One region of the Paenibacillus spongiae genome, then DNA from elsewhere that is predicted to be linked to it. Evidence: a T-box and tRNA genes for the amino acid it is inferred to sense, from the RefSeq annotation. Region 1 holds a T-box; the other holds one or more tRNA genes.
The links. The T-box of region 1 lies ahead of tyrS (tyrosine--tRNA ligase). A T-box ahead of a tRNA ligase gene usually reads a tRNA of that ligase, here a tRNA-Tyr.

Region 1 (16,184 bases):
ACCGCAACCGTCTGCCGAAGGAAGAGGAACAGACCGACGTCTACCGGAACGTGGCGGAACAGCTCAGCGGAAGATCGCTTATTATTCGCACGCTCGATATCGGCGGGGATAAACATCTGGACTATTTCGAGCTTCCGGAAGAGGAGAATCCGTTTCTCGGCTATCGTGCCATACGCATTTGCCTGGACAAAACGGATCTGTTCAAAACGCAGCTAAGAGCCATACTGCGCACGAGTGCATATGGCGAAGTGAAAATCATGTATCCGCTCATATCGTCCGTCGAAGAGGTCCGAGGGGCCAATGCGCTGCTGGAGGAAGCCAAGCGCGAGCTGCAAGCGGAGGGCATCGCCTTCAATAACGACATTGAGGTCGGAATTATGATCGAGCTGCCAGCCGCAGTCATGATTGCGGATATGCTGGCGAAAGAAGTGGACTTCTTCAGTATCGGCACGAATGATCTGGTACAGTTCACGCTGGCCGTAGACCGGATGAACGATCAAATATCTCACCTCTATGAGCCTTATCATCCTGCTGTCCTGCGCATGCTGAAGATGACGGTGGAAGCAGCGAAGCGCAATGGAACGCATATTGGCGTCTGCGGAGAGCTGGCAGGAGATGTCCGGGCGCTGCCCATCTGGCTGGCACTCGACGTCGATGAGCTGAGTATGTCCGCACATGCGATTCTGCCTATAAAAGAACGGCTGCTTAGCCTAAGGCAGCAAGACAGCCGTTCATTGTTCGATGATTTAATGCAATGCCGGACAAGTGCGGAAATCCATGAGAGCTTGAATGCATTTCATCGGCAATTCGACATGGGTTCCGAGCAATAACGGACCACGCCGATCCGAATAGCAGGGACGTTCATTAACTGCGCAGTGCGTCCACGAATGCTTTGGCATATGGCGGCAAATCCGGAGGACGGCGTGCCGAGACGATATTGCCGTCCACAACGACAGCTTCGTCGTACCAAACTGCTCCTGCATTCTCCATATCATCGCGAATGCCTGGCGTTGACGTCACTTTGCGGCCTTGAAGAATCTTAGCCGAGATGAGCACCCATCCGGCATGGCAAATTTGACCGATCGGTTTACGTGCCTCGTCCATTTCTTGCACGAGCCGAAGCACTTGAGGATAGCGTCGAAGCTTGTCCGGCGCCCATCCTCCCGGTACGAGCAAACCGTCGATCCGGCTGCCGTCCATCTCGTCGAAGGATAGATCCGCCTTGGCGGGTACGCCGTATTTGCCAATATGCGTGCGGCCTTTCTCCGGTCCCGCGAAGAGCACGACAGCGCCTTCCTCGCGTACGCGATATACCGGATACCATAATTCCAAATCTTCGAATTCGTCATCGAGCAGGCAAATAATTGTTTTTCCTTGTAAGGTCATGAGAACATCCTTTCCGAATAGTCTGCCGCGGTTAAGGGGCATTCCTATTCATTCCTAAATTATTCATTCTCATTAATTGTAACGGAGGGCAACCATTGAAGCAAACCGAGTACGCTGCTGCATCAAAGACAAGTCGCATCAAGCGGGGCTGGCTTCGATTCCTTCCCGCTGTTGCCTGGATGGCTGTTATATTCGCTTTCTCCTCGCGAACGGGCGACGAGCTTGGTACCGTTCTGCCTTGGTTTCAGAAGCTATTTCCATTCATGACCAGCTTTGACTGGGGGCACTTTGTTTCGTACTTTGTCCTCGGGCTGACGTTTGATTATGCGTTCGGCAAAAGCTCCGACCGCTTAACGGTGAAGATTCTTATTGTTTTCCTTTGTACACTGTATGGCGTTTCCGATGAATATCATCAATCTTTCGTGGGCGGCCGCTCGCCGGATATCTATGATGTGCGCAACGATGCTATTGGAGCTTCCATTGCGGTGATCTTGACCGCAATTCCTTTCATTCGGACACGCTGGCGAAAAATTGCATCATAAAGCGAAATCATGCAAAAATTACAATGCCGCTTCTAGGAGGACTTTAAGCGAAATAGGTCGAATACTTTATCGTCAAGCACTGTTTTTCCGTTATCGGAAATCATGCTTTTGTCACGAGAAGGAGTGGACCAATTTGCAAAAGCGTTGTCCTTGCGGCGATGTGATGCCGATGAAGCTGCGAACCGTCATTTATTCCGGCAAGGTAGAGATTGATAATGTGCCGATTTATTCTTGCCAGAGTTGCAACCGCAGCGAGGTATTTCCGGAGGTTAAGCCCGACCTGACCGGATTGATCGGAAAACTGGGCTCGCAACCCGTAAAACAGACTTATTTGTTTAACGAGTGGAATGAATGGGCAGATTTGTTAGTAGAGGCTTATCATGACCGACGAAGCACGGATCCGGCAGTCGTGAAATCCATGATTCAAGACCGGATCAATATGCTTCTTGATTTGTATACGATGGCGCGATCGACCCAGGATGAGGTATGGGTTGCTGACATACATAAGCGGCTCGTTCAATTAAGCCGGAGCGTGGTGTAACCGGATGTTCCCGAACATAACACCGATCGGGTGTCAAGATGTAAAGGACGTTCTAATAATGGAGTGAGGTCATGGAACAGATTCGCAATCTGATGACGTTAGACCAGTGGGAAGAAGCTTATGCCTCATCGCAAGACAGGCCGCTGCTCATCTTCAAACACAGCACGCATTGTCCAACGAGCGCCGGCGCATTCGAGGAATTGTCGAATTGGGTCGAGGATGCGGAGCAGTCGGCATTGAATTGCGTTCTCGTCCTCGTTGTAGAGAACCGGGTGGTGTCAGAAGCCATTTCTGCGAAATTATCGCTGAAACATGAGTCGCCTCAGACGATTTTGGTGGAGAACGGAAAAGTGGTTTGGCATGCTTCGCATTGGCGCATAACGTACTCGACATTAGACGAACATCTCGGGCATCATTGCGAAAAGTAATATTTTGTCGTATCATTACGATAAAGTAATGCGGAGCGAGACCTGAAAATTTGAGTTAATGGAGAGAAGGACCGTGACGGTAACTATTTATGATGTAGCAAGAGAAGCAGGCGTTTCGATGGCAACGGTTTCCAGGGTCGTGAATAATAACCCGAACGTGAAGCCTCAAACGCGGAAGAAAGTATTCGAAGCGATCGAACGACTGGGCTATCGTCCCAATGCCGTCGCGCGTGGTTTAGCGAGCAAGAAAACAACGACCGTTGGCGTCGTAATTCCTGATATTTCGAATGCGATCTTCGCCGAAGTCGCACGGGGTATCGAAGATATCGCAAACATGTACCACTATAATATTATTCTGTGTAACGCGGACAAGAAGAAGGACAAAGAAATCCGCGTCATCAACACGCTGCTGGAGAAACAGGTAGACGGGCTATTGTTCATGGGCGGAACGGTAACGGAAGAGCATGCGCAAGCTTTCAAAACAGCTAACGTTCCGATTGTGCTCTGTGCAACGACGGATGAGAACGGCGCTATCCCTTCGGTCGATATCGACCACGAAGCGGCTGCATTCGATGCCGTTCAGCTCCTGATCAAGCAAGGACATACCTCGATCGGAATGATTAGCGGAACGCTTCAGGATCCGGCTAACGGCTACGCCCGCTTCCAAGGGTATAAGCGTGCGCTGCAATCGGCAGGTATCCCGTATGACGAGGAGCTTGTACGCATCGGCAATTACCGGTATGAATCCGGCGTAGATGCGATGAAGTACTTCCTGGAGCTGCCTAAGCGCCCAACGGCGGTATTCTCGGCAACGGATGAGATGGCCATCGGCGCCATTCATTGCATTCAAGATTACGGCCTTAAAGTTCCGGAAGATATTTCGGTTATCAGCGTAGATAATAGCCGAATGGCTTCAATGGTGCGTCCGCAGCTTACTGCAGTGGCACAGCCGATGTATGATATCGGTGCGGTCTCCATGCGTCTACTGACGAAACTAATGAAGAAGGAAACGGTCGAACATGCGAAGGTCGTACTTCCGCACGAGGTCGTAACACGCCAATCGGTGGGCAATAAATAATGGCATCGACGTACAACAAGATTGGTATCATCGGTGCGATGGCAGAAGAGATTGACCTGCTCCATAAGCATGTTCAGACGTCGGTATCGTTCGAGAAGGCGGGCATTACGTATGTAGAAGGAACCCTTCACGGGCGTCCGGTTATTTTCTGCAAATCCGGCGTCGGCAAAGTGAACGCGGCGGTTTGTACGCAGCTGATGATTGATGCGGGTGTAGACTGCGTGCTGTTCACAGGCGTGGCAGGCGCAGTAGATCCATCCTTGAATATTGGGGATATCGTCGTTTCGACGACATGCCTTCAGCATGATATGGACTGTACCCCGCTCGGCTTTGCCCGCGGACAAGTTCCGTATCAGGACGTATGGGAATATGAAGCGGATTCCCGTCTAATCGAGCTTGCGCTTGATGCTTGCGATCGGTTGTTTCCCGGGCGGAGCGTACGGGGCAAGGTGCTGTCCGGAGACCAGTTCGTCGCTTCCCGCGAAGCGGTTCGGCTCCTTCATGAAGAGTTGAACGGAGCATGTACGGAAATGGAAGGCGCCGCTCTTGCGCAGGTTTGCGCTATGAACGATACGCCGTTCGTCGTCATTCGCGCGATGTCGGACAAAGCGGACGGTTCCGCGCATGTTAACTTCTCCGAATTTACGGTTGAAGCGGCAGTAAATTCACATCGTATCATTGACGATATGATTCAGCGAATGTAAGATCCTGTTTAATTAGGCTATCTCCAAACAGCCAGCGTTCCTCGCGGACAAGGCTGAAGGGGATAGCCTTTCTTGTGCTTAATGCTCTTGGATGGCCAGATTCGTCGTCTGTCTGTTCTTCTCTTCGATTTCATTGCGCCTTGGCATCGCCGGCCAAGTTGACGTATCGTCGAGCCAATATTCGGGAAGCTCGTCCGGACTCAGTCCGCTCCAATGCGATCTCCACGTTTGGGGCAGCGGTTCGTTAGCGCCTGCTTCAGCGAGCTTAGCCGCCAAGGGATGGTCTGTCATCTCAAGCCAGACCAGCGCCCAGGCGCGCGGAACGACCCGCCACATGTCATAGCCTCCGCCGCCGACGGCAACCCAACGGCCGCCTGCGTGCTTATGGGCAAGCCGATGTATGATGGCCGGCATGGCTTGATAGATCCTCATGCTGCAATAGGTATGAGACAGCGGATCGAATGCATGCGCATCACAGCCATGCTGGCTGACGATGATGTCCGGTTTGAACGCAGCCGTTATTTTCTCGATCGAGGTCTGAAAGCTTTCCAGCCATGAGTCGTCCTCGGTGTACGGCTCTACGGGGACGTTGACCGCGGCTCCGCGTCCATGCTCATTGCCTCGTTCGTATACATAACCGGTCCCGGGAAACAGAAACTTGCCGGTTTCGTGAATGGAATACGTGCAGACGTCCGGGTCATTGTAAAAGGTCCACTGCACGCCGTCCCCGTGATGAACGTCTGTATCGATATAAAGCACCCGAGCCCCGTATCGCTTGCGGATATGTGAAATAGCGATAGCGGCGTCATTATAGACGCAGAAGCCCGAGCCGCGGTCAGGAAACGCGTGGTGAAGGCCTCCAGCCATGTGGTAAGCGTGCAGAGCCTGTCCGGACATAACCAGGTCCGCCGCACATACAGAGCCGCTTACAACGGCCATAGCGGCCTCGTGCATGCCCGGGAAGAAAGGAGTATCCTCGGAGCGCAGTCCATAACGCTCCGCCTGGATCACCCATTCCGGGTCCGGACGGTCGGCGCTTAACTGTTTAACCGCTTTCATATAGTCGTCACGGTGGACGAGTGCGAGCATGCTTTCATCCGCCGGCTCGGGTTCGATACGATCGGCTGCATCCAGCGCGCCCGCGGACTCGAGCAAATCGAGCGTCAGCGTCAGCCTGTGCGGATGAAAGGGATGGTCAACATTGAATTGATACCGGGCAGTTCCCGGATGATGGATAAATACGGCATTAGCCGTCATCGGTCCTCATCGTCCTTCCTCACTAGTACATGAATCGTTGTCTGAATCGTACGCGGTCAAACTGCTCGACAGACGACAGCGGCACGTGCTTGCCAATGCGCACCATTAAGCAGTTAGCGGGATGTGCGCAGATCTCGGGATCGTCTGTCGCAAACCAAACCATGCCGACGGACTGCATCAATTTCTCCATCATGGACCGGTATTCCCATACGTTCATCTTGGTGCCTTCCAAATCCCAATGCCAATAATATTCCGTTGTATACACGATCGCATTCTCCAGCTGATCGCCGGCAAATGCAGTGCGAATCATTCGTTTGCCAAGTCCCAGCGACCGGTAGCTGTCCGCTACTTCTATCGCGCCGAGCTCGATTAAATCGTCCATACCGCCTTCAGACCAGGTCTCCAGCTCGTCCGGATAGTGAAACGTGACATAGCCCACGATCGTCTCTCCGTCCCGTGCTGCAATGATGCGCCCTTCCTCGAGCTCTGCGATCTCGATAAGCGCTTTATGCTGCTCAGCCGGCCTGCGAAAAGCGTCCAGATCCGGATGGAGAGCAAGGCGTGACAGGGCATCCGGAGGAATCGGTCCTTCGATGATGATTTCCCGGCCGTCGTAAGGCAGACGTTCTGCATGCATGATTTTGCGATGTTCCAAGGTCCATGACTCCTTTCGAGGTCTATATTACTTATAGCATTAAAGTGGCTCTATGAAAAGGAATGGATGAAAAGCGGTTAGCTATGATATAATATGTAAGCGTATTCGCTATATATGGTTTATTGCTCCGTGCATGGCCGAGATTTCGCTTGCAGGGGCCAGTAGAGATTGTACATTGGGTAGGAGGATGATGATTATTATGGAAAATATGAATCAAGAACGGTTACCGGCAACGGCTACCGGCTCCAACATGACGAACTACGAAGAAGCGTATAATCAGTTTGACCTCGCTCAGATCGAGCAGCACTTTTCTTGGCATGCAACGGGAAAGGTTAACATGGCTTATGAAGCCATCGACCGTCATGTAGAACAAGGGCGCGGCGATAAAATTGCGCTTTACTATAGTGATAACCAGCGTGACGAATCATACACCTTCGAGCAGATCTCCAAACAATCGAATCGGTTTGCCAATGTACTGCGCAATCGCGGCATCGGGAAGGGCGATCGCGTATTTATTTTTATGCCGCGGACGCCAGAGCTTTATTTCAGCCTTCTCGGCATCGTCAAGGTCGGCGCTATTGTCGGCCCGCTATTCGAAGCATTCATGGAAACGGCCGTCAAGGACCGTCTGCAGGACAGCGGAGCGGTGGCGATCGTAACGACACCGGCACTTCTGCCCCGTATTCTGCGGAGCGAGCTTCCTGAATTGAAGCATATTTTTGTTGTTGGCGACGATGTGCCTCAAGAGGAAGGCATCATCGATTTCAAGGCCGAGATGGAGAGTGTCTCGGATGAAGCCGAGATCGAGTGGCTAGGCCGCGAGGATGGACTGATTATTCACTATACGTCAGGTTCTACCGGCAAGCCTAAAGGTGTCTTCCACGTTCAGAATGCCATGATCCAGCATTACTATACAGGTCGCGTCGTGCTTGACCTGCAGCCTGACGATATCTACTGGTGTACGGCCGATCCAGGATGGGTAACGGGCACCTCGTACGGCATTTTTGCGCCTTGGTTGAATGGGGCTACCAACGTGATCCGCGGCGGCCGGTTTAGCCCTCAGGACTGGTACAATACGCTGCAGAAGTATCGCGTGACGGTCTGGTACAGCGCACCGACAGCCTTCAGGATGTTGATGGGCGCAGGCGACGATGTCGTCAATCAATACGATCTAACCAGCTTGCGGCATGTTCTAAGCGTAGGCGAGCCGCTTAATCCCGAAGTCGTTCGTTGGGGACAGAAAGTGTATAACCAGCGTATTCATGACACATGGTGGATGACGGAGACCGGCGGTCAATTGATCTGTAACTACCCATGTATGGAAATCAAGCCGGGTTCGATGGGGCGTCCCGTACCTGGCGTTCAAGCGACTATTCTTGACGATGCGGGCAACGAGCTTCCCCCATATCGGATGGGCAACTTGGCGATCAAGACGCCGTGGCCGTCCATGATGAGAACCATATGGAATAATCCGGCTAAATACGAAGAGTACTTCGTTATTCCAGGATGGTATATTTCCGGGGATTCGGCTTATAAGGACGAGGAAGGCTACTTCTGGTTCCAGGGCCGCATCGATGATGTCATCAACACCGCCGGCGAACGTGTAGGTCCTTTCGAGGTTGAGAGCAAGCTGGTCGAGCATCCGGCTGTCGCAGAAGCGGGTGTAATCGGGAAGCCCGATCCGATGCGGGGCGAAATCATTAAAGCTTTCGTGGCACTTCGTGAAGGATACACGCCTTCGGACGAGTTGAAAGCCGACATCACGCAATTCGTTAAGGTCGGACTGTCAGCCCATGCCGCTCCTCGCGAGATCGAATTTAAAGATAAGCTGCCTAAGACGCGCAGCGGCAAAATTATGCGCCGTGTTCTGAAGGCATGGGAGCTTAACCTGCCGACAGGGGATCTTTCAACAATCGAAGATTAGTATTTGTTTCGGTAACAGAGCCAACAGGAGCCTCTCCGGTTGGCTCTTAATTCTGTTTAAGAGAAATAAATAAAGGCTTCTGCCCATTTGGTTTCGCGCTAAGCTGCAGCGTGCGTACCGAAGGGCAGAAGCCTTATTTTATTTCAATTCAATTGTGGCGGAGGAACGGGATTCACCGAATTCGTTCACAGCCGTAACGCGGAAGAAACCGCTCGTTATTGGCGATACGTAATCGAACCGGGCCTCTTGCGTTGTTCCCAATAGCTTGAATTTACCTTTGCTTCCTTCACTGTAATAGACCTGATAGCCTGTTACCAGTTCAGAAGCGGCGTTAGCCGTCCAGGATACGCGGATCCCGATGTCGGTACGCTCGGCTGTCACTCCGACTGGAGCAACGGGAGCAGTGGCGCTTACCGCACCGTTATCGCCAGGAGGGGTCGCCGCTCCGTTATCTCCCGAATTTCCAGGCGTCGCATCAGGTCCGGACGGATCCGGCGAAACCATTCTGCCGCTTGATGAGACAATTGCGCTTGGGGCCGATTCACGACCGCCGACATCGACCGCTGTTACATAATAGGTGTACGTGATACCGCCGTTCGTATAGTTGACGAAGCGTGTGTCCTCGCCGGTCAGGACCGGAGAGCCTACATTGGCGTAACCCGATTGATTCAATGAACGATATAAGCGATAACCGACGACATCTTTCTCAGGTGATGACGAGAAGGAGATGCGGTATGCGCTCTGACCGCTTACAGGCTCTATCCGGACGTTGGAAGGTGCCGAAGGCGCCCTGCCATCATCGACGCGGGGGTCGGTCTTGGATGGTGCATCCTTAGAAGCGTCTCTTGGCAAATAGAAGCTGAGCGGCCGTCTGCTCTTGGCAGACATTGAAGACTGTGCTTTCTCGATTTCCTGCATAAGCACATCCAGAGGCTTCTCCCGCTTGATCACGATCTGCTCGCGTACCATATCGGAAGGTGTCGTTGGCTTCGGAATGTAATTGACGCCGTTATAAGGGATGTATGCCATCTTAGCTAACGCGTCGTCGCGTTCCTTCGGCAAGAAGTCCTTGTTGAAAATATCGGTAACCAGCTTGCCCATCTCCCGGGTCAGATCGGTAGGAAGCTTGCCGCTGACGCTGGACACCGTTGCTTTGACAATTCCTTCCGGCTTGGCAAACTCCTTGGTAGGGAACAGCTCAGGCCTCTCAGCGGTTGCTTTGTTCATAATAAGCGTCCAAATATTCCGGGCACGAGTACGGCCATCCTTGGATAATGTATGCGCCTGTTTCTCATAGCCAGCCCATACGCCTAATGTTATATCAGGCGAGTAACCCATGAACCAGACGTCGCCATAGCTGGATGTCGAGCCGGTTTTGCCGACGATAGGGATCTTGCCATAGTTCTTGAATCTCGATGTCAAGGCATGGGCGGTACCGCTCGGATCGGAAATGACGGTCCGCAGCATATCCGTCATCAGATATGCGGTCCGCTCAGAAAAGACGCGAAGCGGCCTGTTCTCATGCTGATAAACGACGTTTCCTTTGGAATCGGTAATTTTACTGATCATGTAGGCATCATTCATAATGCCCTTATTGGCGATCGCGCCGTATGCGTTCGTTAGCTCTTCGACCGTGACGCCGATGCTCAAGCCGCCGATTACGCCGGTTTGAGCATATTCGTCCTCTGGTTTAATGGTGGTGATTCCAAGCTTCCGCGAGAATTTCCAAGCCTCCGAAATCGTAACTTTGTCGTTGTACAACTTGAGCGCCGGCATGTTGAGCGACCGGTTCAACGCTTCCCGGGCAGTGACAAGACCATAGTATTTGTTAGTGGAGTTCTTCGGAATATGGAAGCCCTTCTGACCGTCCTTCAGAACCATCGTCGTGTCGTCCAGGATGCTTCCCGGCTGCACAAGACCTTTCTCAAGTGCCGGCAGATAAGCCGCGATCGGCTTCATCGTCGAGCCAGGCTGGCGGGTCATCTGCGTGGCATGGTTCATCTGCTCCAGATAGAAGTCCCGTCCTTCCAGCATGCCTATGATCGCGCCGGTCTTGTGATCAAGCATAATGGCACCGATCTGCTCCACGCCTTTTTCCTTGCTGTCGGGCGTAAAATTCTCGGGATTCGATCCAATTTCCTGCATCATGTTGTAAATTCTCTTATCAATGGTCGTGTGGATTCGATATCCGCCGCGAAGCAGCTCTTCACGCGCTTCTGCAAGCTTGGCGGAATTCTCCTTGTTGCGCACTTCGGGAAGCGTCATGTTCGGATATTTCTGCAAGACCAGAATTTCCGCCGCCTGCCGCTCTGCTTCCAGCATCAAGAACGGGAAGGTGGAATAGGCTTTCTGCACCGGCTTGGCGAGAGTTGCCCGGATATCGAATTTGATGGCTTCGTCGTACTGTGCAGGCGTGATGCGGTTCGTCTCCAGCATGCGGCCAAGAACAGTCTTCTGCCGGTCCATTGCAAGCTGGAAGCCCTTCTCGTTAAATTTGCCCTTGCTGGTGAAAGCCGTATACGCGGAAGGACGCTGCGGCAATCCTGCCAAATAAGCAGCTTGGGCGATATGAAGCTTGTTCAAATCGGTGATGTTGAAGATGCCTTTGGCTGCCGCCTTAATGCCATACAAGTTATATCCGTTCGCTCCGGTGCCGAATGGCACCTTGTTCAAATAGGCCGTTAAGATCTGATCTTTCGTTAAGAAACGTTCCAATCGCAAGGCCAAAAATATCTCTTTCACCTTACGGCTGTCGGTCTTGTCCAGGTTCAGAAATACGCGCCGGGCCAGCTGCTGCGTCAGCGTGCTGCCGCCGGTCTGGGTATCCTCGTTGAACAGCTTCTGCTTCACGGCACGGCCCAAGCCGTTAATGTCGACACCGATATGTTTGTCGAAGTTGTTGTCCTCCGTGGCCAATACGGCATCGATGACAAAATCGGGCAGATCCTCATATTCGATCAACCTGCGGTCTTCTTCCGTTCGGAGCTGACCCACCGGCGTAATGCCATCGTTAAAATAGACGAAACCGGTGATGGCGTTTTCATTCACTTTTGCTTCTATTTCCGCACTGGAACGAATCGGCTCGTCCTTGACGAAGGAGGCGACATAGCCGGTTACTATCCCTCCTGTCAACAAACCGATCAATAATCCGAAAATAAATAGCCATTTTACGGTTATGAGCGTCACAAGGCCAAATGTCCGCCATCGGCTGTATCCATTTGCGTTCTGCTCACGTTCTTCATCCATAAAGTTATACTCCTCCTCCGATTATCAGAGCTATTATAGCATAAATCGCCAAACGAAAGCAGGCATTACGGCTCAATTTTATGAAACGTGAAGACGGATTTGCCGCTGCCGACTGCCTTTCTCATGAACGTTGACATATCTTCAAGGTCTATGGTATAACGGATCAAAGCAATTATTCATATGTCGAAAAGCTAAGACAGGCATCAGTAAAACTGTCGATTGACGATTCCAGAGAGCCGGTGGTTGGTGCGAACCGGTACGCGCTGCAGTTTGAATTACCGCCTCGAGCTGAACGGACGAACGCTTAACCGGATGAACTTCCGTCTGAGCCAGTAGTCTGATTCCGGATTACAGTCCGTTACATAAATGAAGTGAGAGCTGCCTCCGCTTATCTGCTAATTTTTAACAATAACGGGCTGCTCTAACGAGGGTGGTACCGCGAGCAAATCCTTCTCGTCCCTTGAGGACGAAAGGATTTTTTTGTTTTCTATATAAGCTGAACCTTGGATTGGAACATCCATCATCGTACCTGCTATCTCTTGTAGTATTGGGCTCAACTTATATAAATAATTTAAGGAGTGGATTTTGTTATGGTGAAATTTGAGCAACTGACGCCGGAGCAGCAGCAGGAGGTCGAACGCCAATTGAGCGTAATCCGCCGCGGCGTAGTCGAGATCGTGCCAGAGGATGAGCTAAAAGAGAAAATTGCCAATTCCGTGGCTACGAACAAGCCATTGAATGTGAAGCTGGGACTCGATCCATCCGCACCGGATATTCATATCGGGCATACGGTTGTGCTGCATAAACTGCGTCAATTTCAAGAGCTTGGCCACCAAGTACAGCTAATTATCGGCGATTTTACGGGACGGATCGGAGATCCGACGGGCAAATCCGAAACCCGCAAGCAGCTGAGTGAAGAAGATGTGAAGCGGAATGCAGAGACGTACCAGACTCAAATATACAAGGTTTTGGATAAAGCCCGGACGAAGGTATACTACAATTCCCAGTGGCTGGGAGCGCTGAACTTTGCCGACGTCCTGACTTTGTCCGCCAAAGTCACCGTTGCGCGCATGCTGGAGAGGGATGACTTTAAGAAGAGATATGTATCCGGTTTGCCAATCGGCATTCACGAGTTCTTCTACCCGCTGATGCAGGGATATGACTCGGTAGCACTCGAGACCGATGTGGAGCTCGGCGGAACGGATCAAACCTTCAACTTGCTGATGGGGCGGGTGCTTCAGAAGGAATACGGCAAGTCGCCGCAGGTCGCCATCACGACACCGCTTATTGAAGGTCTGGATGGCGTGCAGAAGATGAGCAAAAGTTTGGGCAACTATATCGGCATCGATGAAGAGCCGAATCAAATTTATGGCAAGGCCATGTCGGTACCAGACGAGCTGATGGTGAAATACTACGAGCTTGCAACCGATTTGTCCAATGAGCAGCTGGAGGACCTTCGTCAAGGGCTTGCGAACGGCACGATGCATCCGCGCGATGCAAAAATGCAGCTGGCCCGCATCTTCGTAAGGATGTACCATGGCGAACAGGCAGCTGAAGAGGCGGAGCAGCACTTCATTACGGTGTTCCAGCAGCGTGCGCTGCCGGAGGATATCGAGGAAGCGGCCGTTCCGGCAGGGGAACTGGATAACGGACGGATTCGCATTGTGAAGCTGCTGACGCTTCTTGATCTGCAGTCTTCGGGAAGCGAAGCGAGACGCAGCATCCAGCAAGGAGCCGTCAAGATTAATGAAGAGAAATTCACCGATCCGAACGCGGAAGTCGTGCCGAATACCGGAGACGTCCTCCAGGTAGGCAAACGAAAGTTCGTTAAACTGAGGGTTGACGCGTAGTTGGCCATCGCTTGCTTGATCAATAAGCCAGGCAGTTGATGTCTGGCTTATTTTAGAGCGGCTGCGGTCCGTCCGCTCATGAGAACGATAATGAACGGGGCAGCAAGTTCAGTCGAGCGAAACTTTTTATTAGCTGGCTACGTATTAAATACCGGTACCGCTTCTAATATCTGGATAACGTTCGGAGGGGGAGGTGGCAATGGAAGCGTTATTTTGGTCTTGTTTGGTCGGAGGCGTTCTGTTCGCGGTCGTAAGCGTCATATTTGGGGATTGGCTAAGCATGGCTTTGGACGGCATGCTCGATTTTCTCTCCTTTGACGGTCATCATTGGCTGCAGCCTATGTCGATTGTCGGCGGCATTACCGTATTCGGTGGAACGGGTCTGCTGTTGCACCGCTACAGTCCGCTGGGCAGCGCTGCAATAATCGTCCTGTCCATCCTTATCGCAATCGCAGCCGCAATTCTCGTCTATTACCTCTACATCAGGCCGATGGAAAGAAGCGAGAACTCGACGGGCTATTCGATGAAGGAACTGACAGGGGCAATCGCAGAGGTTCTCGTGCCGGTGCCGATCGGAGGTTATGGCGAAGTCATGATCAAGGTAGGGGCAGGCCGAACCAATCATATTGCCGCAAGCTATGAAGGCGAGAATATCCCGGCAGGAACGCGTGTTGTCGTCGTGGATGTGAAGGATGGAGCGGTCATGGTGTCGAAGCTCGACATGTAAGATGAAAACGAGAGATCCGAGAGGAGAATGTCATTTTGGAATTGCCTGAGTACTTGTATATCCCTATTATAGTGGTGGGCGTGCTGATCGTACTAGGTTTGGCGTTCTGGGCAAGATACAAGACAGTAGGCCCGGACGAGGCCATGATTGTAACCGGTTCATTCTTGGGCAGCAAGAACGTCGATATTGATGAAACGGGAAGAAAGATAAAGATCGTACGCGGCGGCGGCGCCTTTATCCTTCCGGTCTTTCAGACCTCCGATTTCTTGTCGCTGCTCTCGCATAAGCTGGACGTCTCGACACCCGAAGTTTACACGGAACAGGGTGTTCCGGTCTTGGCGGATGGCGTCGCCATTATTAAAATCGGCGGGGCGGTCGAAGATGTGGCTACTGCGGCGGAGCAGTTTATGGGCAAGCCGACGGAAGCGCTTAAGAGCGAGGCCCAAGAAGTACTGGAAGGTCACCTGAGGGCTATTCTCGGGACGATGACCGTCGAGGAAGTATACCGCAACCGGGATAAATTCGCACAGGAAGTACAGGGCGTGGCAGCCAGAGATTTGAAGAAGATGGGGCTGCAGATCGTTTCGTTCACGATCAAGGACGTTCGTGACAAGCACGGTTATTTGGATGCACTGGGGAAACCGAGAATTGCCGCAGTCAAGCGGGATGCGGAAATTGCGGAAGCGGAAGCGATTCGGGATTCCAGGATTCAGAAAGCACGGGCCGAAGAGGAAGGCCAGAAGGCGGAGCTGCTGCGCGATACGAATATTGCGGAAGCATCCAAGGAAAACCAGTTGAAGGTTGCATCCTTCAAGAAGGATCAAGATATGGCGAAGGCCGAAGCGGACCAGGCGTATGCGATCCATGAAGCGCGCGCCAAGCAATCCGTGGTCGAGGAGCAGATGAAGGTGGAAATCGTCCGCAAGGAGCGGGAGATCGACCTGGAGACCAAAGAGATTCTTCGCCGCGAGAAGCAATATGATTCGGAAGTGAAGAAGAAGGCGGATGCCGACCGGTATGCCGTCGAGCAAGCCGCGGAAGCCGACAAAGCGAAGCGGCTTCGTGAAGCCGATGCGCTGCAGTACCGGATCGAAGCGGAGGCGAAAGGCCATGCGGAGCAGAAGCGGCTGGACGGTCTGGCTATGGCGGATGCCGAGCGGGCTAAAGGTACTGCGGAAGCGGAAGTCATCCGTCTTCGCGGCTTGGCTGAAGCGGAAGCGAAGGAAAAGTTGGCTGAAGCGTTCGAGAAGTTCGGCGAAGCCGCCGTTCTCGATATTATCGTTAAGATGCTGCCTGAGCTTGCCGGCAGAGTGGCTGAACCGATTAAGAATATCGACAAGCTGACTGTAGTCGATACCGGTCATGGAGAGGGAGCGGCCCGGGTGAGCAACTATGTCACATCGTTAATGGCGACCGCGCCCGAGATGTTAAAAGACGTGTCCGGCATCGATTTGACATCGCTTATTAAAGGTCTGACCGGCAATAAAGCGCCAGCGGCGGACGGAACGGTTAAACCGCTGCAGGCACCAGCGAATCCTGCTGTCACACCGACGGTACCTAATATCTCTGAATAAATGTTATCAAATCAAAGAAAGGTTATCCCGACAAGACATGCATGATGTCCGGGATAACCTTTCTGCATTCTTCTTACCATAAAACAAGGCTGTCCGAACATCCGCAGGCAGATGATCCGGACAGCCCCGGTTAATTAACGGCTGTAGAATTCGACGATTTGCTTCTCGTCAATTTCTTGTGGAAGCTCAGCGCGCTCAGGAGTGCGAATGAATTTGCCTTCTACTGCAGATTCGTTGAACTCCAAGTAGTTTGGAAGATAGTTACGGCCTTC
Region 2 (16,184 bases), 3.3 Mb from region 1:
TCCGGAACGCCGGCTACCTGTGCCGGAATGACATTCATCAATACCGATGAGGGATAAGCAGCCTTCCCTCCCGGAACGTACACGCCGACCCGCTTGAGCGGACGGAGAATCTGCCCGAGCATCGTTCCGTCGGCCTGCAGATCCATCCATGACTGACGAAGCTGCTTCTCATGGAATGCCCGAATATTCGCAGCCGCCTCACGGATGGCTGTCAGGAATGCGTCGTCCACGCGACCGTACGCCGCCTGAATCTCGCCTTCCGTTACCCGCAGCGAACCGGGGTCCAGCTTCACCCGGTCATGCTCCTCCGTATAGGCGAGCACGGCCGCGTCGCCCTCGTTCCGGACCGCTTCGACGATCTTACGGACCGTTTCATTCTGCTCCGGCGTGCCGTACTCCACCTCGCGCGTCAACCCAAATTGCTCCGCACGCAGCATACGCATGCGCTTCGCCTCCTTCCGAAAACCGCCGCACCTCATCGTGCGGCGTAATAATATAACTCTCTGCGCTTCGCATCGGACAGCCGGGATTACGCGTTCGGCTTCGCTCCGATGACATGCTGCAGCTTGTCGCATAAGCTCTGAATCGCTTCATTCTTCATCCGGTAGCTGACGCGGTTCGCAATCAGCCTGCTCGTTATGCCGAAGATCGATTCCATCTCGACGAGGCCGTTCTCTCTCAGCGTCTGCCCGGTCTCCACCATATCGACGATACGGTCGGCCAGACCGATCAAGGGCGCCAGCTCGATCGAGCCGTTCAGCTTGATGACTTCGACCTGCTGGCCCCGCTCGCGAAAATATTGCGAAGCGACGTTCGGATACTTCGTCGCCACGCGGGGATGGATGGCCGGCTTCCAGTCCGGTAGGCCGATGACCGACATGCGGCACTTCGCGATGCCAAGGTCGAGCAGCTCGTAGACATCCTTATTCTCTTCCATCAGCACGTCTTTCCCGACGATTCCGATGTCCGCCACACCGTATTCAACATAGGTAGGCACGTCCACCGGCTTGGCCATAATGAACGACATGCCCGCCTCCGGCAGCTCGATGATCAGCTTCCGCGTATCGTCGAAGTCGCTTGGAATCGGAAGTCCCGCCTCACGGAACAGCTTCGAAGCCTGCTTGTAGATGCGGCCCTTGGGCATCGCTACCTTCAGCAGATCCCGCCCGCTGTTCTCGACGGCAGCGGCAAGAATGCCCATGTCCATCCTCTCCAGGCCGCCTGCGGCGCTCTGGAGAGCTTCTGCGCTTATACCTCCGCTTACGTTCTTACTCATACCGAAGCACCTTCCTGTTCGCCGAAGAAACGAATGAACGCAGCAAACGTCTCTCCTTTGTAAACAACCTTCTCGCGGCTCTCCGATCGTTCGGCGTCAGCCGCAACCTCGTCAGCCGCCGACAGCTCCATCTTCTCCGTAATGACGACGGCCCCCGATTCCCGCAGCTGCTGCGCTTTAGCCAGCGCTTGCCCTCTACCGGCATCGTTGTAGCCGATAAGCACACGTTCCTTGAGATCGTCCTCGCTATCGCCGATCAGCTCCAGAATACGAGTCGTCTTAAGCGCAAAGCCTGTCGCCGGGGCAGGGCGTCCGAACTGCTTCAGCAGATTGTCGTACCGGCCCCCGCTCGCCACCGGAAATCCGAGATCGGCCGCATAGCCCTCGAATGTCATCCCCGTGTAATAGGAGAAGTCCCCGATCATCGTCAAGTCGATGAGCACGTGCTCGCAGACGTCATAAGCCTTCAGGACATCCCACATCTCGCATAGATGGCGGATCGACGCCTGGGCCGTTGCGTTCGAGCTCAGCTGCAGCGCCTGCAAGCATATTTCCTGGCTGCCGCGCAGCCGCAGAATGTCCTCCAGCTCGCGCTGTACCGGCTCGGGCAGCGATAATTCACGCAGCCGCTCCCGGTAGCCGACATAATCGCGTCTAAGCAGGCAAGCCTTCAGCTCTTCCTGCGCATCTTCACGGCCGGACAGCGTATCTTCGAACAGGCCGTTCAGGAAGCCCACGTGCCCGATGGCGATCTTGAACCGGTCGACGCCCGCTGCCTTGAGCGAGGCGATCGCCAGCGCCACGACCTCCGCATCGGCCTCGGCGGAAGCATCGCCTACCAGCTCAACGCCCGTCTGGAAGAACTCCGCCTCATGACCGGCCTCCTCCTCGATGGCGCGGAAGATGTTCGAATGGTAGGATAGGCGCAGCGGGAACTGCGAATCCTTCAGTACCGAGGAAACGACGCGGGCGATCGGCGCCGTCATATCGGATCGCAGTACAAGCGTTGTTCCGCGGTTATTGAGCAGCTTGAACAGCTTGCGGTCGGACGTTGAACTGGCTACGCCCACCGTATCGTAATATTCCATCGTCGGGGTCATAATCTGCTCATAGCCCCACGAGCGCATGCATGCCAGCACTTGATTCTCGATTTGCCGCAGCTTGACGACTGCATGCGGCAAGTAATCTTTCACTCCGATTGGTTTCTCGAACACTTTCGGTTTGGACATCATTCGTTCACCTACAGACGCTTTATCGCGTTAATGTGTTACCATGTTACCATACTGCCAAAATAAAGGATTTAGTGGTAATAGTACCACGCCTGCACTTCTTCGTCAAGAGGAAGAAACCGACTGCTCCGCCGTTCCAGACAGGAATGGCGAACGCCGTCATGCACCTCCACCGGGCTGAGAGACTCCGCCGCCGGGCGAAAGAAATCGTCTGCTTGGTTAGCATCGAGCCCCATTGCCTCTGTGACTGTATATTCATGGCTTGTCCCACCGGTCGGAGATCCGATAGGACCCCTGACAAGAAAGCGACCGGAGGCGGATCGCCCCCGGTTCGCTCATCTCAACTTGCTTCTCAGTTTCATTAAGCTCTCCGCTTGGGACGCCTCTTCGTCCTTTCGGCCGTGATACCGGTCAGGCAGCTTGCCCAGCACATAAGAAATCCCTCCGATGTATCGATATAGAACCACCAGCAGGGCAATGGATGCTCCAAGCGAGAAGACGAAGCCTCCCGCCACCCATACATGATAGATCCCATTCATCGGAACTGCCGGGGAGAGCTTCCGGTAGATCAGAAGAAACCCCGGATGTACCAAGTAAACCCCGAACGATAATGTTCCTAATTCATCCAGACCCTTGATCCATTTCTCAGGCGCTCTCGCGTACAGCGTGTATACGATCTGGAGCAGCACGAGAATGGAGGTGAACGTGAATAAATTATAGCCGCCTTCGTACCAGAGGTGGTGAAGGGCCTTGTTATTCGTCCGGGTTACATACCATACGGTGACATACAGTGCTGCGGAAGCTGCCCATACGGCCCACAGCAGCGCCGTCCAGGCACCTGTCCGGGCCCGCAGCTTCCACTTGCCGGGCTGCAGCCATTTCTTCACCTGCTCATAATGGATACCTACGAATACCCCCAGCAGAAAAGGTGCGAAGTAGGTAAACGCGACGGTTCCTTTGGATGGTATATGCCACACATACCGGTTCATCGCATAGAAGCCCCATTGGATGGCAAAGCCTAATGGAATAGCCCAATATACAAGCCGCTTCCACCGGCGGAATAGAGCTAACAACAGAGGGAACATCACATAGAACTGAATGGTGACCAGCAAATAGTATAGATGCGTGTATGCATTGCCATTCGCGAGTCTTTCCCCGAAAAGTCTTATAAATTCACTTATATTGGCTAGATTAAGGGGATGCCTGGTGAGAACGAAATACACGCCGCTGTAATAGACGAGTGAGACGGCGAAATAAGGAATGACGATGTAGACCAGCCGCTTCCTAAAGAAACGGGACCAGTCGCCACCGGACATCGGACGGTCGTAGTAATTATAGAAGAGAGTGAAGCCGGTGAGAAAGACAAAAGCCGGGACGCAATACAGCGCGAGCGTATTCAACAGGTTGTAGGCGAAGAAAGAATCGTAATTCACGAGATTAACAACAGATGCTGATGTTGCATGTACCATCAATACGCCAAGTATCGCGATTGCGCGAAGGATGTTTAATTCCCGAACCGTCTCTCGTTGGGCCATACCCGTTCCCCTTCCATCATCGTCTGAGGCGGCAGCGGTACCCTATTCTTCCGTATTCACTTCTATAACGGCATCGCAGGGGTTACGCTTACCGGAATCCCTACTAATATATACCACTCATCCCTTATTTATCAAATTATTTTCGTTCAGATTCGACCTTGCTTCAAGCCTTTATTTTGACTGCTGTTCTTTCGTTATCGTATGGATCGGGTTGCCGCCGACAAACGCGCCCGGCTCGACATCTTTATGGACCACCGAGCCCGCCGCAACGACTGCGCCATCCCCGATCGTCACCCCGGGCAGAATCGTCGTATTCGCTCCGATCATGACGCCGGAGCCGATCACGACTTCGCCCAGCCGATACTCGCGAATCAAATACTCATGCGTTAATATCGTTGTGTTATAGCCGATAATCGTATTATTCCCTACCTTGATGCGCTCCGGAAAAAATACATCGACCATCACCATGAGCGCGAATGCGGTGTGGCTTCCCACTTTCATGCCGAGCAAATTCCGGTACACCCAGTTTTTGACCGGCAGAGAAGGACAATAACGGGTGAATTGAATGCAAATAAAATTTTTGACGGCCTTCACCCTGCTGACTGTCTTGTACATTTGCCAGAGGGCGTTCGGCCCCTCGACCGGATAGCGCTCCACATTACGCAAGCGGATCCCGCTCCAATCCGACTAATGCGTATAGATCACGCATATCGTGAATGATGTGCCTTGCGCCGCTTTCAATCAGCTTGTCCTCGCCCTTAAGCGACCAGGCTACTCCGACTGGTATACAACCTGCCGCTTCCGCCGCTTCAATATCGACTACACTGTCGCCGATCATCACAGTCGCAGCCGGATCCGCTCCAAGCGCTTCGATCGCTTTGAGTACGGGCTCAGGATGCGGCTTAGGATGGACCACATCGTCGATCGTAATGATCCCTTCCGGCATCACATAGTCGTACAGCTCGGTATACCGCAATCCGCGCTCCGTCGTAAGCTTCGCTTTCGTCGTTACAATCCCGATTTGGAAGCCCTCCGCCTGCAGTCTTGCCAATACCTCCTGCACGTAAGGGAAAGGCTTCACGTATTCATCGTGAAGCCTCAGATTGATTTCGCGGTACATCGAGACAAGATGCGACACTTCCTCCAGATTGGAGAAACCCTGCATCTGTACGGCTAGCGGCAGTCCCATGGTTGGAATGATTTGGTCCCGGCCGAATCCGGCCGGCACCACTCCCTCCAGCGAATGCAGGAACGATTGAATAATCAGCTCGTTCGTATCAAGAATGGTTCCATCCAAGTCAAACAACAGCGTCCGGATTCTTGTTGTCATCGTGCTACTCCTTCTTCGCTGATTCCGCGTCCGCTTCGCCTGCAGAACCGGCTTTCGAAGCATTCTGCTTCTTTTCCGCCTCAATAGCTTTACCCGCAGCGCCGTCCTTCTGAATCATTGGCTTGCTGTCTTGAGCGGATGCTGCCGCAGAACCGCCCTCTTGTCCGGCAGCTGCACCTGCAGGAAGACCCGTTTTCCGGTTCATAATGGGGTCGCTGTAGCGCTCCACGGCGGCACCCGTCTTTCTGCGGATAATGATGATGATAATGGCGGCAATAATGAGGATAACGGAAATCAGCTGCGAAATCCGTACATTGCCGTATTCGGGATCCAGATAGCCTTGCTCGAACAGAAGCGTCATCGGCGACCACAGCCCGTCCATCAGCGATACAAGCCAGGATGGGCCTTGGAAGGCCAGGCTGTCCGTACGAAGAGCTTCGATGAAGAAGCGCCCGATCGAATACCAGATGAAGTACGTCATCAGCAGCTCCCCCGCACGGAGGAACGGTCTGCGCCGAAGGACTAGCAGCAGAATAAGTCCCGCTAAATTCCAGACGGATTCGTATAGGAAGGTCGGGTGGTGATAGACGCCGTTAACGTTCATCTGGTCGACAATCCATGCCGGCAGATGCAGCGTATCCCGCAGGAAGCTTTCCTCCGCAGGTCCTCCGTAAGCTTCTTGATTCACGAAATTGCCCCAACGCCCAATCATTTGTCCTACGATGAGCGAGGGCGCGCAGATGTCGGCGATACGTATTAAGCTGTAGCCCTTATAGCGGGAATAGAAATAACCGCAGATGAATGCGCCGATCAATGCCCCATATATGGCTATTCCGCCATTCCATATTTGAAAAATAGCCAGCAGATCATGCTTGTAGTCCTCCCATTTGAAGGCGACGAAATACAAGCGGGCGCCGATAATGGCAGACGGTACGCCGAACAGCAGCAGGTCCATGAAGAAATCCGGAGACAAGCCGAATCGTTTGCCTTCGCGAACCGCCAGCAGCAGCCCGACCAGTGCAGCTGTGCCTAGTATAATGCCGTACCAATGGACGGTAATCGGCCCTAGCGCGAAAGCGATTGGATCTAGACGAAGTCCTATCATGCGTTCATATCTCCTTTATTTATCATTTTCAATCATAATCATCCGTATCGTCTGCGATGGTTTCCGTCAGCTTGTTCGTAAATTGCAGTGCCGCATTGTACCCCATCCGCTTCAAGCGGAAGTTCATCGCCGCCACTTCGATAATGACCGCCAAGTTGCGTCCCGGACGAACCGGTACCGTAACGAGCGGAACATCGGTATCGATGATACGGGTCAGCTCTTCATCGAGGCCCAGGCGGTCATACTGCTTATCGGGCTGCCAGTTCTCGAGCTTGATCACTACGCTGATCCGCTTCATATTGCGAACCGCACCCGCCCCGAAGAGCGTCATCACGTTAATGATGCCGAGACCGCGTATCTCCAGAAGATGCCGGATTAGCTCCGGGGCGCTGCCATGCAGCTGACCGTCCGAAGTTTGCCGAATCTCGACCGCATCGTCGGCAACAAGCCTGTGGCTGCGTTTGACCAGCTCCAGTGCCGTCTCGCTCTTCCCGATGCCGCTTCCGCCCGTAATGAGCATGCCAACGCCATAGACGTCGACCAGTACACCGTGTATGGTGGCTGATGGCGCAAGCCTGCGCTCCAGGAAGTTTGTAATGCGGCTTGAAATAATTGTCGTGGCCACGTTGCTGCGCAGAACCGGGATTTGTTTGCGGTTCGATTCTTCAATCAGCTCCCGCGGCACCTCCAGCCCTCTTGTTACGATGAAGCAGGGCGTTGCATCGTGGCATAGCCGTTCGATCCGATCCACCCGTTCCTCATTGCTTAGCGTTTCCATAAAAGCGAGCTCTGTTTTTCCTAGAATTTGTACCCTTTCCTCAGGAAAATAATGAAAATACCCCGCCATCTCCAATCCAGGCCGATATAAATCGTCAACCGTAATACTGCGACGCAGTCCGTCTTCTCCGCTTACAATCTCCAGCTGAAACTGCTGGACAAGCTCGGACACCTTTACCTTCTTAGCCATGGTTCGGCCTCCCTCACTATCGTTGCCTGCTGCTTTTTGGCACAGCATTATATTTAAAAAATTCCAATATGATTATCGTAACGAAAAAAAGCATCGAACGCAACGTCGCCGCTGTTTTCGATGCTTGAAAATACTTGCTCTTATGGATTGATTTCGATTTGGAACGGCTGCAGCGCATAACCCGGATAGTCTTCCACGTCAAAGGTAAGCGGCTGCGGATAATCTCCTTTCGGGAGAGGAACATATACATACTTCTTATTCTCGTTGGAGTTGAAGGATCCGCTCGTAAAATAATCCGGCGAAGCCAGCTCATGCTTCTTGCCGGCCCCGTCTATAAATGTCGATCCAACCAAGTTATAGGCGGCATTAAGCTGATCCACCTCATCCAACTGATTGATGGCCAGCGTCAGCAGCATATAATCCGCTTTTTCGTTGATACCTTCGAATGAGACCCTTGAATCCGGAGCCTCAAGGACGCTCGCCTTCTCCGTATCGATGACTAGCTTCGCCTGCTTAGGTACGGTGAATATTCCATCCGCTTTTATCGTCAGCTGCTTGGGGCGGTTGAAGTAGCTGCTCTCAAAGTGATAGACCCTTCCGCCTTCCGGCAGTCCGTAGGCATTGGTCCAGCGCCAAGGCTCCCCCCGCTCATCCTCGATGACCATATGAATAAACCCTTTTACCTGGCTGCTGTTAGCCGAATCGTTGCGCACGACGACCTCCAGCTGCAGCGGGGAGAGCTTCGCGGTTTCGAACGTAACCTTCTGCCCGTCAATCTCGACCGTTTTGCCGATCGCCATTTCTTGAGATAACCCTTCAAACCGGGAATGATCGATGGGAAACTCAACTTCCAGCACCGTATCGTCTACTTCCGCTTTCATTTTCACTTGCTTTGGCATCGTGACCGTATTCAGCAGCTGCAGATCGACCATATCCTGTGGGGCGCGAGGCTCATTAGCCGTTTTGCCCATGGAACTGTAGTCGAACATGAGGGTTCCCTCCAGCCGCTTATTCTCCTCGTCATAGAAGCTGAAGCTTATGCCGGTATCGCCCCAGCCCTTGGTTATATTGGAAGAATAGAAGACAACGAGCCTTCGCTCATCGGCGATCAGACCCTCTACCGTCAATTGGATGCCGTCCTTCTCGACGGTCTTCCCGATCAGCTGCATAAAGTCTTTATCGATTGCCGTGCGAAGCGCAGAGTCGTACTCCACCAGCTTGACGAAAGCACCGATCCCCGGAATGTCCCGCATGGCATTGGCAAACACGGGCGACACTCTGACCGTGAAGGCAAAGAGCAGCACGAAGCAAGCGATCACCGCTCCTGCACTTAGGCCGGCACGCCATCTTCGTCTGGGCTTTGAACGTGCTTTTCCCTGTTCCAACCCTCGGCGAATCGCGCTTACAATCTTTTCTTCGGCTATCCCAGCCGATACGGCATTCAACCGGCTGCCTTCCATACGCAAAGATTCCGCTACCGTCAGGTCTGCAGCAGTAAGCTCCGCTTCGTCCATAACGACCTCCGGCTTATCCGGTTCATTACATTCCACCGGCAGTTTCTTATCCTCACAGGTCTCCCTGCGCAGCGCTCTCTTTTCCCTGTCCGAACTGTCCGGTTTGCGCTTGTCCTTCTCGTCCATCGCTCATTTGCACCTCCTCGGTCCGCACCATGTACTTTCGCAGCTGCTTCAGCCCTTTATGAAGCCATGTTCGGATCGTTCCATCCGGCCGCTGCAGGATGCCGGCAATATCCAGGACCGTCAGATCCTCATAATATTTAAGCCGGATGACATCCCTGTAGGGCTCCTCCAGCAGCTCCACAGCCGCGGCGATATCTAACCGGTCCTCTGCGCCGGCTGCCCCGCTCTGCAGCTCCCTATCGTCCTCCATCCCGGCCTGGACCGGTTCTTGCCGCATATCTGCTGGAATAGCTCTCTTACGCCGCCGCAGCTCATCGGTGCATACGTGAATTAAGATACGAATAAGCCATGTTGTGATATATTGCGGCTTTTTCAGGGCATGCCTTTTGAGCCATGCCCGGCATACCGTTTCTTGAATCGCCTCCAACGCATCGGCTTCATTCCGCAGGTAAGCATACGCAATTCTCATCATTTGCTGCTTCTCGCCATTCATGATTTGCAGAAAGGCCTGTTCGTCCCCTTTGGCAGCAGCTTCTGCCAGCTGTTCCTTGTTCATCCTACCCTCCAGGGCGGCAATTACCGCTTCTCCTCTTCCTTCTACCGCCAGTATCGATTAGACGGGAAACCTGCGCAAACGGTTTTCACAAAATATAAAAAAAGCAGCCATCCGAAGGGATGACTGCTCTTCCAAGGCTTATCGCCGTTTAAGTCAATTAAACTTCAAATACGTTCAGTTCGCTCTCTTTGTCGAACACATGAACTTTGTTCATATCGATCGCAAGTTTCACGTTCGTGCCTTCTTTAACGCCGGAACGGCCGTCAACACGAGCGATTACAGTGTCTTTGCCCAGTCCGTTCAAGTACAGGTACATTTCGTGACCCAGGTTCTCTGCTACTTCAACATGAGCATTAACATGCGTTTGCGGGGAAGCTTCCAGGAATACTGGCTCTTCGTGGAAATCTTCTGGACGAATGCCAATGATAACTTCTTTGCCGATCAGGCCTTTTTCACGAAGCAGCTGCGCTTTGCCTTCTGGTACCAGAACGTCGATGTTGCTCGCTTTGAAGCGAACAGCTCCGCCTTGATCCGCCAGCGTGCCGTTGATGAAGTTCATCGAAGGCGCGCCGATAAAGCCTGCTACGAAGATGTTTACCGGATGGTTGTACAGCTCTTCCGGAGAAGCTGCTTGCTGGATGATGCCGTCTTTCATAACGACGATACGATCGCCCATTGTCATGGCTTCGATCTGGTCATGCGTTACGTAGATAACAGTCGTTTCAAGACGCTTCGCCAGTTTGGAGATTTCCGCGCGCATCTGACCGCGGAGTTTCGCATCCAAGTTGGAAAGCGGTTCGTCCATCAAGAATACTTGTGGTTCACGGACGATTGCGCGGCCCAGAGCGACACGCTGACGTTGACCGCCGGAAAGCGCTTTTGGCTTACGCTCAAGAAGATGTTCAATATCGAGAATTTTAGCGGCTTCACGAACACGCTTGTCGATTTCCGCTTTTTTGAATTTACGAAGTTTAAGGCCGAATGCCATGTTTTGATAAACGTTCATATGTGGATAAAGGGCATAGGATTGGAAAACCATCGCGATGTCGCGGTCTTTCGGAGCAACGTCATTCACAAGACGCTCACCGATGAACAGTTTACCTTCGGAAATTTCCTCAAGACCTGCAATCATACGCAGCGTCGTCGATTTACCGCAACCGGAAGGACCGACAAGAACGAGAAACTCCTTGTCTTTGATGTCAAGGTTAAAGTCTTTAACAGAAGCGTTATCCGAACCCGAGTATTTCTTGTAAACATGCTCTAAGCGTACACCAGCCATGCTTATTTCCCCCTAAACGAATAGTTGTTTATCCTTACACTTATCTTATATCAGTTTTGTACTTGTTTACTATGCACAAACTTTACAAAAAAACTACTTCCTTTTCGTCACTTTGTACAATAGTAATATGATTTTTACAAGAACGGCATCGCGGAATTGTCTGACGTCCAGCTCTGTTTCTTGCTTCAATTTATCCAGCCGATAGAGGAGCGTATTCCGATGAATATACAGCTTCTTGGCCGTCTCGCTGACATTGCAGTCCAGTGAGAAGAATGTCTCTAATGTCGTTAATATTTCCGGCTCCAGAAAGACGTCGGTGCGCTTCAGCGCCTGCTCTACGAATCTAATCCGCTGCGATTCCGGAATCGTGCTCAGCAGCCGTTCCAAGTGCAGGAGCCACGGAAAATGAATATTCGTTCCCACATGGAAGGCACGTCCCAGATTAACGGTTTCCCGAAGAAGAGCGGCCGTAGCAACGATAGAATGTATGGGGGAGATCGGATGAGAGACCGTCAGATGGCACTCGCCGATTGATTCGCTGGCCAGCATTTCGTGAAGCCCCATTGCAATAGAGGCCAAGCTTTCTTCGAGTGATTCCTCCGATTCTTCCTCCCTGTCCTCCGATTGCGCATCGCGAATGAGCGATACCGGTCCAAGCACCAGCCATTCCTGCTCCTGTAGTGGAATTAACATGATCTCTTCCGCCAGAAAGGTGCGAAGCAGCTTCTCCAGTTCGCTATAGCTTGTCCTTCCCAGCTCCGTCTGCTCGCTCACAAGCAGAAAAGGAATCATCGTCGTAAACACTTTGCCTCTGCCAATAAGTCGTTCCGGCACCGAGTTCTGCGTATCTCCGTTGTTCAGCTGTTCCACAATCCATGCGCCCAGCTCATTGGCATGACGCTCCGAATCCGTTAATCCTGCAAAAATCGGCATCTGAGCCATCTTTAATTGGGAGAGCGTCCATGATATTAACCGTATCTCCATATCCGTCAGCGATCCAGGATCCACCTCAATAAGATCCAGGCTGGAATCGCTTCCGCGAACCACAAACCATAACAGACCGCTCGGCAGCGTGATACAATCGCCTGGTGAAACCGCATTCTTTTGCAAATACAGCACATGGCTTTCTTCAGCGCTTACAAGGCTTTTCCACTCCTGTACAGGCACCTGCAGCTGACGGATAGGCCGTGCGATTACCTTCTCCAATTGCTCCATCCAGTTAGCTTCACTCATCGGTTAGCCCCTATCATGTGAGCATGCAGCTCTCTTTTTTAGGCCATTGTACCATAGATCAAAGGTAATTTCAGCTTAGGGCAAGGAGAACAACAATAGACAATAAAGAAAAGAGAGCCGCAATTAAATAGATAAACGACACCGTTTGGATCTGTGTTAATCCCCAGCGCATGAGCATATGGTGGGTATGCAGCTTATCCGCGCGATGAAGTCCTTTGCCCGAAATCAGCCTGCGGAGCATCACGACGGTCGTATCCAGAATAGGAACTCCCAGTGCCAGCAAAGGGACGGCAACCGTCACGAAAGTCGCGCTCTTGAAGGCGCCATCCACTGCAATCACGGCCAGCGTATATCCCAAGAACGTCGCACCTGCGTCCCCCATAAAGATGCGTGCCGGATAGAAATTAAAAATGAGAAACGCGACACATGCCCCTACAAGAATGACAGCAAGCAGCGCCGTGTCGAGCTGCCCCTTGAAGAGCGCCGCGATAAATAGCGTGATCGACGACAAGGTGGAAACTCCCGAAGCAAGTCCATCAACCCCATCGATAAAATTAATCATGTTAATGAGTGCAAACACCCATGCAGCCGAAGCGAAAATCGCGAACCACTCGGGCAGCACTATAAGTCCGCCTGGACTCGATAACCCTACAATCCGAATTCCGAATAGAAGGGGTATCAAAGCAACGCCCGCATAGATGATAAGACGCGGCCAGACCGGAAAATCCTTTCCTTTCGACTTAGCCGCATCGTCCAGCAATCCAATCAGCACCAGTAATAATCCACCTAGACTAATGGTCAGGCTAAGCGGAGTAGTGCCTTGAAATGCAAGCAGCGGAATAACAATACCTAAATACAGCCCCGCGCCCCCCATAAGCGGAACCGGCTTCCGGTGAATTTTGCGCGAGGTCGGCCGGTCAACAAATCCGAGCCGCAAAGCTAGCCTCCGCAAGAGTGGAACGCACAGAAAAACAATACCAAAGCTGATTATGGCCGCGATGATATACGGCATGAGCATTCCTCCCGAGGAACGTATGACTGTTTAAACATCAGTGTGCCCCGCCTTGTGCAAATTACCCATCGTCCGGATCATCCCTAGGATTAACATCATGAACCATTAATCGGCATAACAAAAAACCCGCAGACATTGGTCTGCAGGCTGTTGGTGTAAAAAATGGTGAGCCATGTAGGACTCGAACCTACGACACCCTGATTAAAAGTCAGGTGCTCTACCAACTGAGCTAATGGCTCTTACTTAGGAAGGGAATGGTGGAGGATGATGGATTCGAACCACCGAACTCGGCTGAGAACAGATTTACAGTCTGCTGCGTTTGGCCACTTCGCTAATCCTCCACAGTATTACAATAACAAGGCTTGTACATGAAATGGTGGCTCGGGACGGAATCGAACCGCCGACACGAGGATTTTCAGTCCTCTGCTCTACCGACTGAGCTACCGAGCCAGGAATGGCGGAGCCGACGGGATTCGAACCCGCGGTCTCCTGCGTGACAGGCAGGCATGTTAGGCCTCTACACCACGGCTCCGCATTGTATATAGATGGTGGAGGCTGACGGGATCGAACCGCCGACCCTCTGCTTGTAAGGCAGATGCTCTCCCAGCTGAGCTAAGCCTCCGAATATGGTAGCGGCAGAGGGACTCGAACCCACGACCTCACGGGTATGAACCGTACGCTCTAGCCAGCTGAGCTATGCCGCCACATAATTCAGGTTTACAACGCCGCCAAGCGCTGTGTGCAACCTCTTGATTCAGCTGATCTTGTCAGCCTACTCAACGATGTTACACCCTGAAAACTGGATACGAGTTTGCGTAACTCTTACATCTTAAGCATATGCTTCCGAAGCAGACTTTCACTCCGTGAAAGCTTGTAGGATAAGCCCTCGACCGATTAGTATTCGTCAGCTGCATGCATTACTGCACTTCCACCCCGAACCTATCAACCTGGTCGTCTTCCAGGGGTCTTACGAATTGGGAAATCTCATCTTGAGGGGGGCTTCGCGCTTAGATGCTTTCAGCGCTTATCCCGTCCGTACGTAGCTACCCAGCGGTGCTCCTGGCGGAACAACTGGTACACCAGCGGTACGTCCATCCCGGTCCTCTCGTACTAAGGACAGCTCCTCTCAAATTTCCTACGCCCACGACAGATAGGGACCGAACTGTCTCACGACGTTCTGAACCCAGCTCGCGTACCGCTTTAATGGGCGAACAGCCCAACCCTTGGGACCTACTTCAGCCCCAGGATGCGATGAGCCGACATCGAGGTGCCAAACCTCCCCGTCGATGTGGACTCTTGGGGGAGATAAGCCTGTTATCCCCAGGGTAGCTTTTATCCGTTGAGCGATGGCCCTTCCATGCGGTACCACCGGATCACTAAGCCCGACTTTCGTCCCTGCTCGACTTGTAGGTCTCGCAGTCAAGCTCCCTTATGCCTTTGCACGCTACGAATGATTTCCAACCATTCTGAGGGAACCTTTGGGCGCCTCCGTTACTTTTTAGGAGGCGACCGCCCCAGTCAAACTGCCCGCCTGACACGGTCCCTCCACCCGATTCAGGGTGGCAGGTTAGAACTCCGATACGATCAGGGTGGTATCCCAACGGTGCCTCCACCGAAGCTGGCGCTCCGGCTTCCTAGGCTCCCACCTATCCTGTACAGATCGTACCAAAGTCCAATATCAAGCTGCAGTAAAGCTCCATGGGGTCTTTCCGTCTTGTCGCGGGTAACCTGCATCTTCACAGGTATTAAAATTTCACCGGATCTCTCGTTGAGACAGCGCCCAAGTCGTTACGCCATTCGTGCGGGTCAGAATTTACCTGACAAGGAATTTCGCTACCTTAGGACCGTTATAGTTACGGCCGCCGTTTACTGGGGCTTCGGTTCACAGCTTCGGGTTGCCCCTAACCGCTCCCCTTAACCTTCCAGCACCGGGCAGGCGTCAGCCCGTATACTTCGCCTTACGGCTTCGCACAGACCTGTGTTTTTGCTAAACAGTCGCTTGGGCCTTTTCACTGCGGCCCCCTCGGGCTATTCACCCTACCGAGGCACCCCTTCTCCCGAAGTTACGGGGTCATTTTGCCGAGTTCCTTAACGAGAGTTCTTCCGCGCGCCTTAGCATGCTCTGCTCGCCTACCTGTGTCGGTTTGCGGTACGGGCACCTTCACCTGGCTAGAGGCTTTTCTTGGCAGCGGGAACTCATGACCTTCGGTACTATAATTTTCCCTCCCCGTCACAGCTCAGCCTTATCGATGGGCGGATTTGCCAACCCATCAGCCTTGCTGCTTGGACGGACTATTCCATCAGTCCGCGTCACTATCCTTCTGCGTCACCCCATTGCTCATAACGGTTTACGGTGGTACAGGAATTTCAACCTGTTGTCCTTCGACTACGCCTTTCGGCCTCGCCTTAGGTCCCGACTTACCCTGAGCGGACGAGCCTTCCTCAGGAACCCTTAGGCTTTCGGCGGACAAGATTCTCACTTGTCTTTTCGTTACTCATACCGGCATTCTCACTTGAATGCAGTCCACCAGTCCTTACGGTCTGACTTCAACCCGCATTCAACGCTCCCCTACCACTGATCTTACGATCAATCCATAGCTTCGGTGGTGTGTTTAGCCCCGTTACATTTTCGGCGCAGAGTCACTCGACCAGTGAGCTATTACGCACTCTTTAAATGGTGGCTGCTTCTAAGCCAACATCCTGGTTGTCTTTGCAACTCCACATCCTTTCCCACTTAACACACACTTGGGGACCTTAGCTGATGGTCTGGGCTGTTTCCCTCTTGACAATGGATCTTAGCACTCACTGTCTGACTCCCGGATACAAGTCGATGGCATTCGGAGTTTGACTGGACTTGGTAACCCTTGGCGGGCCCCGCACCCAATCAGTGCTCTACCTCCATGACTCTTTCATTCCGAGGCTAGCCCTAAAGCTATTTCGGGGAGAACCAGCTATCTCCGAGTTCGATTGGAATTTCTCCGCTACCCCCACCTCATCCCCGAATTTTTCAACATTCGTGGGT

Region 2: it encodes a tRNA-Tyr, which carries the amino acid that the T-box ahead of tyrS (tyrosine--tRNA ligase) is inferred to sense. The anticodon was not compared.

Annotation. Positions count from the first base shown of each region.
Region 1 is NZ_CP091430.1:4,581,640-4,597,823, reverse strand. Features, by position in the region: gene ptsP (phosphoenolpyruvate--protein phosphotransferase) at 1-830, shown strand, start outside; gene L1F29_RS20805 (type 1 glutamine amidotransferase domain-containing protein) at 865-1,386, opposite strand; gene L1F29_RS20800 (VanZ family protein) at 1,482-1,928, shown strand; gene L1F29_RS20795 (hypothetical protein) at 2,062-2,469, shown strand; gene ytxJ (bacillithiol system redox-active protein YtxJ) at 2,541-2,897, shown strand; gene ccpA (catabolite control protein A) at 2,971-3,975, shown strand; gene L1F29_RS20780 (5'-methylthioadenosine/adenosylhomocysteine nucleosidase) at 3,975-4,679, shown strand; gene L1F29_RS20775 (acetoin utilization protein AcuC) at 4,758-5,936, opposite strand; gene L1F29_RS20770 (GNAT family N-acetyltransferase) at 5,959-6,591, opposite strand; gene acsA (acetate--CoA ligase) at 6,791-8,515, shown strand; gene L1F29_RS20760 (transglycosylase domain-containing protein) at 8,654-11,761, opposite strand; T-box leader at 11,946-12,225, shown strand; gene tyrS (tyrosine--tRNA ligase) at 12,355-13,611, shown strand; gene L1F29_RS20750 (NfeD family membrane protein) at 13,811-14,338, shown strand; gene floT (flotillin lipid rafts scaffold protein FloT) at 14,380-15,912, shown strand; gene rpsD (30S ribosomal protein S4) at 16,047-16,184, opposite strand, start outside.
Region 2 is NZ_CP091430.1:293,467-309,650, reverse strand. Features, by position in the region: gene hisD (histidinol dehydrogenase) at 1-443, opposite strand, end outside; gene hisG (ATP phosphoribosyltransferase) at 530-1,201, opposite strand; gene L1F29_RS01445 (ATP phosphoribosyltransferase regulatory subunit) at 1,273-2,505, opposite strand; gene L1F29_RS01440 (acyltransferase) at 2,841-4,040, opposite strand; gene L1F29_RS01435 (acyltransferase) at 4,212-4,706, opposite strand; gene L1F29_RS01430 (HAD-IA family hydrolase) at 4,699-5,370, opposite strand; gene lgt (prolipoprotein diacylglyceryl transferase) at 5,375-6,475, opposite strand; gene hprK (HPr(Ser) kinase/phosphatase) at 6,504-7,442, opposite strand; gene L1F29_RS01415 (DUF4179 domain-containing protein) at 7,583-9,082, opposite strand; gene L1F29_RS01410 (sigma-70 family RNA polymerase sigma factor) at 9,009-9,638, opposite strand; gene L1F29_RS01405 (ABC transporter ATP-binding protein) at 9,796-10,917, opposite strand; gene L1F29_RS01400 (PucR family transcriptional regulator) at 11,011-12,150, opposite strand; gene L1F29_RS01395 (MraY family glycosyltransferase) at 12,221-13,162, opposite strand; tRNA gene L1F29_RS01390 (tRNA-Lys) at 13,326-13,401, opposite strand; tRNA gene L1F29_RS01385 (tRNA-Tyr) at 13,418-13,503, opposite strand; tRNA gene L1F29_RS01380 (tRNA-Phe) at 13,537-13,612, opposite strand; tRNA gene L1F29_RS01375 (tRNA-Asp) at 13,618-13,694, opposite strand; tRNA gene L1F29_RS01370 (tRNA-Val) at 13,709-13,784, opposite strand; tRNA gene L1F29_RS01365 (tRNA-Met) at 13,790-13,866, opposite strand; rRNA gene L1F29_RS01360 (23S ribosomal RNA) at 14,037-16,184, opposite strand, start outside.